Regions from separate parts of the Bacillus sp. ABA4_010 genome, predicted to be linked through region 2. Evidence: a T-box and tRNA genes for the amino acid it is inferred to sense, from the RefSeq annotation. Region 2 holds a T-box; the other holds one or more tRNA genes.
The links. A T-box is a leader RNA that pairs with one kind of tRNA and senses whether it is charged. The one in region 2 lies ahead of ACXAEO_RS02390 (valine--tRNA ligase), so its partner is inferred to be a tRNA-Val.
Positions count from the first base shown of each region.

Region 1: it encodes a tRNA-Val, which carries the amino acid that the T-box ahead of ACXAEO_RS02390 (valine--tRNA ligase) is inferred to sense. The anticodon was not compared.

Region 1 is NZ_JBSWUN010000003.1:3,343,777-3,350,555, reverse strand. It holds rRNA gene ACXAEO_RS17760 (23S ribosomal RNA) at 55-2,986, shown strand; rRNA gene rrf (5S ribosomal RNA) at 3,170-3,285, shown strand; tRNA gene ACXAEO_RS17750 (tRNA-Glu) at 3,296-3,370, shown strand; tRNA gene ACXAEO_RS17745 (tRNA-Val) at 3,376-3,451, shown strand; tRNA gene ACXAEO_RS17740 (tRNA-Gln) at 3,458-3,532, shown strand; tRNA gene ACXAEO_RS17735 (tRNA-Lys) at 3,535-3,607, shown strand; tRNA gene ACXAEO_RS17730 (tRNA-Gly) at 3,612-3,686, shown strand; tRNA gene ACXAEO_RS17725 (tRNA-Leu) at 3,700-3,788, shown strand; tRNA gene ACXAEO_RS17720 (tRNA-Arg) at 3,812-3,888, shown strand; tRNA gene ACXAEO_RS17715 (tRNA-Ala) at 3,904-3,979, shown strand; tRNA gene ACXAEO_RS17710 (tRNA-Asn) at 3,996-4,070, shown strand; tRNA gene ACXAEO_RS17705 (tRNA-Ser) at 4,090-4,182, shown strand; tRNA gene ACXAEO_RS17700 (tRNA-Asp) at 4,199-4,274, shown strand; tRNA gene ACXAEO_RS17695 (tRNA-Phe) at 4,450-4,525, shown strand; tRNA gene ACXAEO_RS17690 (tRNA-Thr) at 4,536-4,611, shown strand; tRNA gene ACXAEO_RS17685 (tRNA-Tyr) at 4,628-4,712, shown strand; tRNA gene ACXAEO_RS17680 (tRNA-Trp) at 4,732-4,805, shown strand; tRNA gene ACXAEO_RS17675 (tRNA-His) at 4,817-4,892, shown strand; tRNA gene ACXAEO_RS17670 (tRNA-Gly) at 4,904-4,977, shown strand; tRNA gene ACXAEO_RS17665 (tRNA-Ile) at 4,991-5,064, shown strand; gene ACXAEO_RS17660 (YjzD family protein) at 5,163-5,348, opposite strand; gene ACXAEO_RS17655 (hypothetical protein) at 5,772-5,900, shown strand; gene ACXAEO_RS17650 (alpha/beta hydrolase) at 5,997-6,731, shown strand.
Region 2 is NZ_JBSWUN010000003.1:240,232-247,010, forward strand. It holds gene hemL (glutamate-1-semialdehyde 2,1-aminomutase) at 1-38, shown strand, start outside; gene spoVID (stage VI sporulation protein D) at 293-1,450, shown strand; gene ysxE (spore coat protein YsxE) at 1,536-2,639, shown strand; gene ACXAEO_RS02375 (hypothetical protein) at 2,621-2,812, opposite strand; gene ACXAEO_RS02380 (hypothetical protein) at 3,025-3,411, shown strand; gene ACXAEO_RS02385 (DUF4405 domain-containing protein) at 3,484-4,233, shown strand; T-box leader at 4,448-4,701, shown strand; gene ACXAEO_RS02390 (valine--tRNA ligase) at 4,746-6,779, shown strand, end outside.

The sequences.
Region 1 (6,779 bases), 3.1 Mb from region 2:
AGCGGAGAATCGAAATCAACGAAGAAATTCGACGCTAATCTTTTGCCGTAACAAGGTTAAGTTAGAAAGGGCGCACGGTGGATGCCTTGGCACTAGGAGCCGATGAAGGACGGGACTAACACCGATATGCTTCGGGGAGCTGTAAGTGAGCTTTGATCCGGAGATTTCCGAATGGGGAAACCCACTGTTCGTAATGGAACAGTATCTTTACCTGAATACATAGGGTATGGAAGGCAGACCCGGGGAACTGAAACATCTAAGTACCCGGAGGAAGAGAAAGCAATTGCGATTTCCTGAGTAGCGGCGAGCGAAACGGAATTAGCCCAAACCAAGAGGCTTGCCTCTTGGGGTTGTAGGACACTCTATACGGAGTTACAAAGGAACGAAGTAGATGAAGAGGCCTGGAAAGGCCCGTCAAAGAAGGTAACAACCCTGTAGTTGAAACTTCGTTCCCTCTTGAGTGGATCCTGAGTACGGCGGGACACGAGAAATCCCGTCGGAAGCTGGGAGGACCATCTCCCAAGGCTAAATACTCCCTAGTGACCGATAGTGAACCAGTACCGTGAGGGAAAGGTGAAAAGCACCCCGGAAGGGGAGTGAAAGAGATCCTGAAACCGTGTGCCTACAAGTAGTCAGAGCCCGTTAACGGGTGATGGCGTGCCTTTTGTAGAATGAACCGGCGAGTTACGATCCCATGCAAGGTTAAGTTGAAGAGACGGAGCCGCAGCGAAAGCGAGTCTGAATAGGGCGAATGAGTATGTGGTCGTAGACCCGAAACCAGGTGATCTACCCATGTCCAGGGTGAAGTTCAGGTAACACTGAATGGAGGCCCGAACCCACGCACGTTGAAAAGTGCGGGGATGAGGTGTGGGTAGCGGAGAAATTCCAATCGAACCTGGAGATAGCTGGTTCTCTCCGAAATAGCTTTAGGGCTAGCCTCAAGATAAGAGTCTCGGAGGTAGAGCACTGATTGGACTAGGGGCCCCCAACGGGTTACCGAATTCAGTCAAACTCCGAATGCCGAAGACTTATTCTTGGGAGTCAGACTGCGAGTGATAAGATCCGTAGTCAAGAGGGAAACAGCCCAGACCACCAGCTAAGGTCCCAAAGTATACGTTAAGTGGAAAAGGATGTGGAGTTGCTTAGACAACCAGGATGTTGGCTTAGAAGCAGCCACCATTTAAAGAGTGCGTAATAGCTCACTGGTCGAGTGACTCTGCGCCGAAAATGTACCGGGGCTAAACGTATCACCGAAGCTGTGGATGGACATCTACGATGTCCGTGGTAGGAGAGCGTTCTAAGGGCGGTGAAGTCAGACCGGAAGGACTGGTGGAGCGCTTAGAAGTGAGAATGCCGGTATGAGTAGCGAAAGATGGGTGAGAATCCCATCCACCGTATGCCTAAGGTTTCCTGAGGAAGGCTCGTCCGCTCAGGGTTAGTCGGGACCTAAGCCGAGGCCGAAAGGCGTAGGCGATGGATAACAGGTTGATATTCCTGTACTACCTCCCCACCGTTTGAGCAATGGGGGGACGCAGAAGGATAGGGTAAGCGCGCTGTTGGATATGCGCGTCCAAGCAGTAAGGCTGAGAAGTAGGCAAATCCGCTTCTCGTAAGGTTGAGCTGTGATGGCGAGGGAAATAAAGTACCGAAGTTCCTGATTTCACGCTGCCAAGAAAAGCCTCTAGCGAGGTGGGAGGTACCCGTACCGCAAACCGACACAGGTAGGCGAGGAGAGAATCCTAAGGTGTTCGAGAGAACTCTCGTTAAGGAACTCGGCAAAATGACCCCGTAACTTCGGGAGAAGGGGTGCTCTGATAGGGTGCAAGCCCGAGAGAGCCGCAGTGAATAGGCCCAGGCGACTGTTTAGCAAAAACACAGGTCTCTGCGAAGCCGTAAGGCGAAGTATAGGGGCTGACACCTGCCCGGTGCTGGAAGGTTAAGGGGAGAGGTTAGCGCAAGCGAAGCTTTGAACCGAAGCCCCAGTAAACGGCGGCCGTAACTATAACGGTCCTAAGGTAGCGAAATTCCTTGTCGGGTAAGTTCCGACCCGCACGAAAGGTGTAACGATCTGGGCACTGTCTCAACGAGAGACTCGGTGAAATTATAGTACCTGTGAAGATGCAGGTTACCCGCGACAGGACGGAAAGACCCCGTGGAGCTTTACTGTAGCCTGATATTGCATTTTGGTACAGCTTGTACAGGATAGGTAGGAGCCTTGGAAGCCGGAGCGCCAGCTTCGGTGGAGGCATCGGTGGGATACTACCCTAGCTGTATTGAAATTCTAACCCGCACCCCTCATCGGGGTGGGAGACAGTGTCAGGTGGGCAGTTTGACTGGGGCGGTCGCCTCCTAAAATGTAACGGAGGCGCCCAAAGGTTCCCTCAGAATGGTTGGAAATCATTCGTAGAGTGTAAAGGCACAAGGGAGCTTGACTGCGAGACCTACAAGTCGAGCAGGGACGAAAGTCGGGCTTAGTGATCCGGTGGTTCCGCATGGAAGGGCCATCGCTCAACGGATAAAAGCTACCCCGGGGATAACAGGCTTATCTCCCCCAAGAGTCCACATCGACGGGGAGGTTTGGCACCTCGATGTCGGCTCATCGCATCCTGGGGCTGTAGTCGGTCCCAAGGGTTGGGCTGTTCGCCCATTAAAGCGGTACGCGAGCTGGGTTCAGAACGTCGTGAGACAGTTCGGTCCCTATCCGTCGCGGGCGCAGGAAATTTGAGAGGAGCTGTCCTTAGTACGAGAGGACCGGGATGGACGCACCGCTGGTGTACCAGTTGTCTTGCCAAAGGCATCGCTGGGTAGCTATGTGCGGACGGGATAAGTGCTGAAAGCATCTAAGCATGAAGCCCCCCTCAAGATGAGATTTCCCATAGCGTCAAGCTAGTAAGATCCCTGAAAGATGATCAGGTTGATAGGTCAGAGGTGGAAGCACGGCGACGTGTGGAGCTGACTGATACTAATCGATCGAGGACTTAACCTAAACGAAAAGCAGAGAAAGCCCGTTTAAATCGATAGGATGTTGGAGCTTCTGGCTGGGAAACCGTTCTTTGGTTTCATAGGCAGAAGTGAAACGGCCGAAAGATTAGGAGCCGTAGCTAGACAATCAAGTAAAGCAAGTACTCAGCTGCAGTTATCTAGTTTTGAAGGAATAACCTTCATATTGTCTGGTGATGATGGCGAAGAGGTCACACCCGTTCCCATGCCGAACACGGAAGTTAAGCTCTTCAGCGCCGATGGTAGTTGGGGGTCTCCCCCTGTGAAAGTAGGACATTGCCAGGCTGTAAACATTGGCCCGTTGGTCAAGCGGTTAAGACACCGCCCTTTCACGGCGGTAACACGGGTTCGAATCCCGTACGGGTCACCATATCTGGAGGATTAGCTCAGCTGGGAGAGCACCTGCCTTACAAGCAGGGGGTCGGCGGTTCGATCCCGTCATCCTCCACCATGTGATTGGGCTATAGCCAAGCGGTAAGGCAACGGACTTTGACTCCGTCATGCGTTGGTTCGAATCCAGCTAGCCCAGCCAAAGAGCCATTAGCTCAGTTGGTAGAGCATCTGACTTTTAATCAGAGGGTCGAAGGTTCGAGTCCTTCATGGCTCATATTGCGGAAGTAGTTCAGTGGTAGAACACCACCTTGCCAAGGTGGGGGTCGCGGGTTCGAATCCCGTCTTCCGCTCCATAAAATATATAGTGCCGGGGTGGCGGAACTGGCAGACGCACAGGACTTAAAATCCTGCGGTAGGTGACTACCGTACCGGTTCGATTCCGGTCCTCGGCACCACTATAAATATCTATTATAAATACGCGCCCGTAGCTCAATTGGATAGAGCGTCTGACTACGGATCAGAAGGTTATGGGTTCGACTCCTGTCGGGCGCGCCATATTTATACAATCAAGGGGCCTTAGCTCAGCTGGGAGAGCGCCTGCCTTGCACGCAGGAGGTCAGCGGTTCGATCCCGCTAGGCTCCACCAATTATCTTAAGAATATTCCACAGTAGCTCAGTGGTAGAGCAATCGGCTGTTAACCGATTGGTCGCAGGTTCGAGTCCTGCCTGTGGAGCCATTTATTTAATTTATATTGCGGAGGAATACCCAAGTCCGGCTGAAGGGATCGGTCTTGAAAACCGACAGGGGTGTAACAGCCCGCGGGGGTTCGAATCCCTCTTCCTCCGCCATTTCTATTATGAAGGTGGTCCCGTGGTGTAGTGGTTAACATGCCTGCCTGTCACGCAGGAGATCGCGGGTTCGAGTCCCGTCGGGACCGCCATTTTTATTTAAAAAACAAATATACTTAAATGGCTCGGTAGCTCAGTTGGTAGAGCACGTCCGAATCATCTGCAAAGCATAGCTTCAGCGCACAAATCGAGCTGCTTCTTGGATAAACTATCTGAGATTTGGGCGAAGGATTTGAGCAACATAAATTAAAAACAATACTTTAATACGGCTCGGTAGCTCAGTTGGTAGAGCAAAGGACTGAAAATCCTTGTGTCGGCGGTTCGATTCCGTCCCGAGCCACCATTTAATGAATGCCGGTGTAGCTCAATTGGTAGAGCAACTGACTTGTAATCAGTAGGTTGGGGGTTCAAGTCCTCTCGCCGGCACCATTTGAAAAAAATATGTGGAGGGGTAGCGAAGTGGCTAAACGCGGCGGACTGTAAATCCGCTCCCTCCGGGTTCGGCGGTTCGAATCCGTCCCCCTCCACCATTTTTTTTGAAATTTTAATAGGGGCATAGTTTAACGGTAGAACAGAGGTCTCCAAAACCTCCGGTGTGGGTTCGATTCCTACTGCCCCTGCCAATAAAAATATGGCGGTTGTGGCGAAGTGGTTAACGCACCAGATTGTGGCTCTGGCACTCGTGGGTTCGATTCCCATCAATCGCCCCATATAATATGATGCGGGTGTAGTTTAATGGTAAAACCTCAGCCTTCCAAGCTGATGTCGTGAGTTCGATTCTCATCACCCGCTCCATTAGAACAAATACGGGCCTATAGCTCAGCTGGTTAGAGCGCACGCCTGATAAGCGTGAGGTCGATGGTTCGAGTCCATTTAGGCCCATAAATTAGATAAAATAAGCATGGATGTCATGACATCCATGCTTATTTTTTAGTTAGATTGTAAAAAATCCCTTCACAATTTTTTGTGAAGGGATTTTTTTAATGATGGTCAACAGGTTCGTTCGGGATAAGCGTTTCTCCCATAATAATAACAAAGATGGAGAAGCCGATAGAAAGAACTGAAGCGATTACAAAATCGTATGTAAAACCTTGCATCGAGCTTACAACATAGGCAGACATATTGATTAACACTAAACTCCAGAAAAATGTCCAAAAAATGCGCATTTTTTCACCTCCAATGCACAAAATACGGAGCGAAAACAGCTGAAAATGTACAATCAATCAATAAATACGACAATATTGTATTTAATCGTAACATTTCTTTGTTTTTGCTTCATTACAGTTTGCTTTTATTTTACCATAATCATTCTCATTAATAAATGTCTATTCTTTGTTCAATAAAGGAAACTTCCATCGGTAGAAAATTTTATTCCCTACTTAAACTTTTCCTGTAACTCAAAAATGTTGAAGTTTGGGTATTACTTCTTATTGATGAAGGGAAGAGGAAAAAATTGTGAAAGTTACACGAAAAATTGCATAAACTGATAAAGGAACTCGGAAAAGAAACGAGAAAATAATATAAGGAACCTTCTATCACAGGAACCTTACTGCTGCTAAGAATGAAGAAGCAAAGGACGGTGAGAAGGCATGAACAAAGAAGAAATGAACGAACTTGATTTGTTATTAGACCAAGATTTTTCGAATCTGACTGATTTAGGAATTGAGACACTAGAAAAGCTAAGAGCAGCAAAAGAAAAAAAAGAAAGAGAGGAATAGCTTAAAAATAGGCATTCTCCCTTTCTTTTTTTTTGTTCTTTCATATACTGTTACTATCCGGAAAAATTGTAATTTAAGAATCGGAGGATATAGGTAATGAATGTCCGGTTTTTTAGTTTAGATCATCAATGGAACGTCGTCCATCTTCCAAATCAGCCAAATGGTTTTGGTGTATTGGTACTAGGGGATAAAGACCATTTTGTTGAAAGTTCTACAAGCTTATGGATACAGCATGCAGGAAGATGGCAGCTTATACAATCGCTCTTAGACAAAGGGTATACCGTTTTTTACTCCAATTTGTACGGTCGTCATTGGGGGAGTAATAAAGCTCTGAGATTGGCGAAACAACTATACCATTTAATAATGAAGCAAGAAATCTTGAATAAACATGTTCATGTGCTTGCTGAAGGAATGGGAGCATTACTGGCCATGAAGTTCATGGAAAGTACTCCAGGTGTTTTTCGATCTGCGGCATTTTTAAACCCATGTCTTGATTTTCAAGCATACTGGGAGCAAGAAAAACAAAATAAGTTTTTCTATAAGCAGCTAGGGAAAGAAATAAAACTTGCTTACGGAATTGAAGAAGAACATATTGATGAGTGGATAAAAGAGTTTCCAAAGTTGACCCAATATGAATCAAAGACACCTATGAAGATATGGGTAATGGCCAACAATACGAATCATTATCCGATTATACACAGCAAATATTATGAGGAGCATCGTCAACAACTAGGGGCACCTATCTCTCTGTCTCTTTATTTACCGGAAAAAAAGTATTTGTTTGAACAATCTCTTGTCCGCTTTTTGGAAGAAAACGAAAAAGTGTTATAACCAGAGCCTCTTTGATTATACATATCTAAGAGGTTCTTTTATTTTAAA
Region 2 (6,779 bases):
AAGCGGCTGATAAGGCGTTTGCAGTTATTAAAGGTTAACAACTCGATAAGTTAACTAACCATCGGTCGAGGATGAAGAGAAACCTTATCAATGGAACTCCTTTATCCTTCGAAAATGGCGTAAAAAAGAGCTCCTATCTTTTTGGTTCATAGCCGAAAATGATGGGAGCTCTTTTTCGTGTTGTCCGAATGCTCGCGCGATTTTCATAAAATATATACATAATTAAAGAACAAAGCTCATACGTTTTAATGACATCGACAATTGACAGATGTTTTGAAAGGAGGAGTAGGAGTTGACACAGGACAATCTATCATGCTTACGTTTTTCAATCGAAGAATCGATTTGGTTCCAAAAAGGACAGGAAGTGAGCGAGTTATTATCGATTTCATTAGATCCAAATATCTCCATCCAGGAAAATGAACAATACGTGTCCATCCGTGGGGCCTTGCGATTAACAGGTGAATATGAAATGGTTCAAAGTAATGATGAAGAGCAATCTTTACGTGAATATACGAATGGCAAACAAGTACATGAGGTACTGTTTCGAGAAGAAGACGGAATATCGCAATTCCAGCATCAATTTCCGCTTGATATTACGATACCGAAAAATCGGATTCAAAATATGGACGATGTTTATGTGTCGGTGGATATGTTTGACTATGATTTCCCGGCACAAGGCAATTTAAATTTAACAGCCGATCTTTCTATTACAGGTTTATATGGTGAGCAGCAAAGTGTAGCTCGTGTAGAAGAGGAAGAGCAGGAAGAAGCAGAAGTAGAACTTTTTGAAGAGGAAGAACAGGAAGTGCCTATTATGCAACAAACAGACGAGTCGGAAGGAAAGGAACTTGAACCTCTATACCGATATGAGGAAGAAGCGCCAGAGGAAGAAGAACCGCTCGCAGAGTTGACTCCATTGAGCGAGGAACAGCAAACGGAACAAAACATTTACCGATTGTCACCTGGGGACGTAACGTCTCATTTTGATGGCAGTGAAGTAGATGCTTCCACAGATGATGAGGTATATGAACCATTTGAAGTGGAAGTAAAGAAAGAGCAGGTGGAGGAGGAGGCTTCTGTTCCGACGTTTGAGCTAAGGGCGAAAAACATTATTCCTTTATGGGCAGAAGAACAGGTAGAAGCAGAGCAAAGAGAAGAAGCGAAAGAGCAGTATGTAGCGGCTGTTCAAAGCTCTGACTCCGAAGAAGAGAAGGAAAAGCCTGTCCGGAAAGAAAATGCGCTCTATTTGACACAGCTATTTTCGAAACATGACGAAGAGGATTTTTCTCGCTTGAAAATGTGCATTGTACAAAATGGCGATTCACTTGAGCAGATTGCAGAGCGCTATCATACAAACGTACAAAATTTGCTTCGAGTCAATAACATTGACGATGATTATGATTTATCCGAGGGAACCGTTTTAAACATTCCTGTTAGTTCGAAACATTGATAGACAAATTTGCATCAACCGCCGGGCAGTCTTTTCTTTTGCCTGCTCGGTTTTTTATAGACTTTTATAAAATGAGGGAAAGAGCGTGAGCCACGACAAAAACGTTCAGTACCAAGAATTATTGTATCCGTATCGTTTTCAGGTAGATTTTGTGGAGGATTATGGAAAGATTAAGAAGGTATACACAGATAAAGGTGTATTTGCATTAAAAAAGCTGGCTCGTTCTTCAAAGCAAGGAGCTCATTTCATTCAAACGATGGGAATCCTTTCTCAAAAAGGGTTCATGAAAATGGTTCGTCCTTATCGCACATATGATGGGGAATACATCGTTTATGATGGGGCGGATGCGTATTATGTGATGCCTTGGCTGCCGAATGAGCCAAAGGAAGAACGGGATAGCCGTTACCATAAGCTTTTTCAGGAGCTGGCGGATCTTCATTCTTTGACATTGCATGAATCAGAATTAAAACAAGAAGATGTAACGAAGCATTATGATTTATTGACGAAACAGTGGAAAGACCGAACGGACGATTTAGAAAAATATGTGGAGCAATGTGAAAAGAAAATTTACATGTCGCCGTTTGAATTGTATTTTTGTCTTGTGTATCATGAGTGCGCACAGGCGTTAGAGTTTGCTCGAACTAAACTTGATGATTGGTATGAAATAATGAAAGAAAAAGAAAAGGCACGTCTTGTGACCATTCATGGCAAGCTGTCTGCGAAACACTTTATCTATGATGAAAGCGGAAATGGCTATTTTATTAATTTTGAGCAAGCACGGGAAGCATCGCCTATTTATGATGTGATATCGTTTTATTTCCGCGCATTTAAAACATATCCGATTCAAAGCTATGAAAGCTATGAATGGTTTACGACATATGAACAGCGGTTTCCTTTAACCGAGGAAGAACTGCTTTTGCTATATAGTTATTTAGCCTTTCCAGAACTTCTCGTTAGGACGGTCGATCGTTACCGAAATGAGCGGTCCGCTCAAAAGGAAATGAAACATGTTCAAATGTTAACGGCTGCTTATTGGCAGATGAAAAACATTGAACAGCTACTCACACGAATTATGCAAGCAGAGCAACAAAAAAAGCAGCTGCCGAACAGGCAGCACAAGCGCAAGCCAATACGTAACGTTTGTTATGTATATGGCTTGTTTTTTTATGTCTATACCCATTCTAAATAAATGGCGGCAGCTAAAATAATCAGTAAGGTTAAAAGAAGTACATCAAAGGTTGTCGGGAAAAAAACGGTTCTCACCGTTTGAAAAAGAGTAAGAGGGATAATAAATTGAGCGAAAACAGCACTGGCATGGCGGGTCCACCGTTGAAATTTGTACGAATTAAACCGTTTTTTCATGCTATCTTGTCCTTTCTTCGTGAAATTTGCCTAGAGTATTGTATGAATGATTTGTGAAGTTGGTGAGGGGACCATTTAATCTATTAATAGCGAATGTGCGTTAACTTAATAAACATAAAAAATTCACTTCCCCTATTTTTTGTAGCACAAAAAATGATAAACTGTTTTTAGACAATATCGCTATGTTTGTGTAACGAATAAGGAGTGTTTACATGAAGCAAATTACCTTTTCTTCTTATGAAGAATTAGAGCAAATGTTGAAAGAGAAGTTTTATCAGAAAGCAAAGTTTGTCGGCTTAAGTGAGGAGGAAATGACTCAATCTACAAGCTACAAAAGGAAAGCGAAAGAACTGTGGGACAAGCATCATTGTGAAAAAATGATTGAACAGGATGGCGTTGCTGTATTAGATGTTTGGATGGATGAAAAAGGGAATAGGAAAACGAAAAGAGGTAGACCACGAAAGGAAGAGTCAGAAAAACTAAATTTCTCATTACATGTTCGATTAGATGAAGAGTCAATGGAAAAGCTAAACAATTATGCAAAGGAACATCATGTAGATCGTTCCACGGCAATTAGAATGATTTTGAAAAATTTATGAATCATGAAATAAGGGCTCTATTCATGATTCCATTACAAATAAACTCAAAGCTGTTTTTCAAGAGGGGTTAAAATGAGTATACAGCGTTTTAAATTTCGTTTTGATTTATTAATCGCTATTACATTTAGTTTACTATTTGCTCCGGCTGTCACGAGTGTAGCATTTCATGAAATCGCGAGTGTTTTACTAGGAGGAGCTTTCATTATTCATTTAGCTTTAAACAAAAAGTGGATTATTGAAATGAGCAAAAAAATATTTTCCAAAAAGATTAAAGGAAAATCATTATTTTCTTACGTATTAAATATGACGCTTCTACTAGATATGTTGATTGTCATGATAAGTGGATTATTAATTTCTGAAGTTATCTTACCTAATTTCAGGTATTTGACAAGTATAAATTGGCTTGCTCTTCATATCGGTTCTTCGGTCCTTGGACTACTAATAGTCGGAATCCATCTAGGCTTACATTGGAACTGGATTAAACAAATGGGAAGTCAGTACCCGAAATTGAAGAAACTATTTTCTTTTCGTAAACCATATAAGAAAATATTGTCCCGCACATTATTAGTCATCGGCACGATTTTTTTGTTCGTGCAAGTACTGAAACTGACTTTTGTAACGGTGGAATTTTTAAACGGTGCGCCGTCAGGACTTGAAGAAAGCGGAGGAGCTGAAGGAAACGATTTTTCTCTTGCACAGTTAGTAGGAGTTCTACCTGTTTTTACGATTTATTCATGTCTTTTGGCGTCCGTTGCTTTTTATACTCATTTATTAGAAAAGCGAACCATCGATAAGAAACATAGAAAAGCTTCACACATATAGAAGACCGTTCTTCATGTTTTTGAAGATTCCTTTGAATGGAAGTTTTCCACGTAAGAGTACAATTGTAGAGTGATTTTATGTAGAAAAGGATTAAACTTTATGTTGAAGAAGTTATTGTTTTTTTACATGGTGAATAGAACGTGAAAAAAATGGAGAAGCTTATTGACGATTGATAGATTTTTCATATAGTATAGTTACGAGACTTTATTATAGAAAAAACGCATTGATTGGGAAGAGTAGAGCTGTGTACGCCTTCAGAAAGAGAAATCCTTGGCTGTGAGATTTCTTAGGATGATACCGCTTGAATGTCGCCCATGAGCAACTTTTTTGAACGTGATGTGAGAATTGCATCTAAGTAGAAAAAGACGGGACAGACCGTTATCTGTTTAAGTGCATAAGCCAATCCATTTATTTATAAGGCTTATGAAAAAAGGTGGTACCGCGAAACTCACTCCTTTCGTCCTTTTATGTGATGAAAGGAGTTTTTTATTTATTTGATGGAGGTAAAGGAAATGGCAGAACAGGAAATCACCATGTCAACAAAGTATGATCCAAAAGCCGTTGAAGCCAACCGTTATCAATATTGGCTTGACGGAAAATTTTTCGAGGCAACAAATGATGAAGATAAACAGCCTTATACAATTGTTATTCCCCCGCCAAACGTAACAGGAAAGCTTCATTTAGGGCACGCATGGGATACAACGCTACAAGATATCGTTACACGCATGAAGCGTATGCAAGGATTTGATGTGTTATGGCTTCCAGGTATGGACCATGCTGGAATCGCGACACAAGCAAAAGTAGAAGAAAAGCTTCGTCATGAAGGGATTTCACGCTACGATTTAGGACGTGAAAAATTTGTAGAAGAAACATGGAAATGGAAAGAAGAGTATGCAAGCCATATTCGTGCACAATGGGCAAAGCTTGGCCTTGGTCTGGACTATTCCCGTGAGCGTTTTACATTAGATGAAGGTTTATCTAAAGCGGTTCGTGAAGTGTTCGTTACGCTTTATAAGAAAGGGTTAATTTACCGCGGAGAGTACATTATTAACTGGGACCCGGCAACGAAAACAGCGTTATCGGATATTGAAGTGATCTATAAGGATGTACAAGGTGCGTTTTATCATATGCGCTACCCGTTAGCAGACGGTTCGGGTCATATTGAAATTGCGACAACTCGTCCGGAAACGATGCTTGGTGATACAGCGGTAGCTGTTCATCCAGAAGATGAGCGCTATAAGCACTTAATCGGTAAAATGGTTGTTCTTCCGATTACAGGCCGTGAAATTCCAATTGTAGGCGATGATTATGTCGACATGGAATTTGGTTCAGGGGCAGTAAAAATTACACCGGCACATGATCCAAACGACTTTGAAATTGGGAACCGCCATAACTTAGAGCGCATTCTTGTCATGAATCCAGATGGCACAATGAATGACAAAGCGGGTAAATATGAAGGAATGGATCGTTTTGAATGCCGCAAGCAAATCGTACAAGATCTTCAAGAAGACGGCGTGTTATTCAAAATTGAAGACCATATGCACTCTGTCGGTCACAGTGAGCGCAGTGGTGCAGTTGTCGAGCCATACCTTTCTACACAATGGTTCGTGAAAATGCAGCCATTAGCGGATGCATCCATTGACTTGCAACAATCAGCTGAAGAAAAAGTAAACTTCGTACCAGAGCGTTTCGAAAAAACGTATTTACACTGGATGGAAAACATTCGCGATTGGTGTATTTCTCGTCAATTATGGTGGGGTCACCGTATTCCGGCTTGGTATCATAAAGAAACAGGCGAGGTTCATGTAGACCATGAGCCGCCGACAGATATCGAAAACTGGGAACAAGACACAGATGTATTAGATACATGGTTCAGCTCGGCTTTATGGCCGTTCTCAACAATGGGTTGGCCAGATACAGAGTCTGTTGACTATCAACGTTTTTATCCAACAGATGTATTAGTGACAGGGTATGACATTATTTTCTTCTGGGTATCCCGTATGATTTTCCAAGGACTTGAGTTTACAGGCAAACGTCCATTTAAAGATGTGTTAATTCACGGACTAGTACGTGATGCCCAAGGACGTAAAATGAGTAAATCACTAGGAAACGGTGTAGATCCGATGGAAGTGATTGATCAGTACGGTGCGGATTCTTTACGTTACTTCTTATCAACAGGTTCTTCACCTGGTCAAGACTTACGTTATAGCACAGAAAAAGTTGAAGCAACATGGAACTTTGCGAACAAAATTTGGAATGCTTCCCGTTTTGCGTTAATGAACATGGATGGCTTAACGTATGAGGAAATCGATTTAAGCGGTGAAAAATCGGTTGCAGATAAATGGATTTTAACTCGTTTAAATGAAACGATTGAAACGGTAACAAAGCTAGCTGATAAGTATGAATTCGGTGAAGTGGGCCGCGTTCTTTATAACTTCATCTGGGATGATTTCTGTGACTGGTATATTGAAATGGCGAAGTTGCCGCTTTATGGCGAAGATGAAGCAGCGAAGAAAACGACTCGTTCAATTCTTGCTTATGTATTA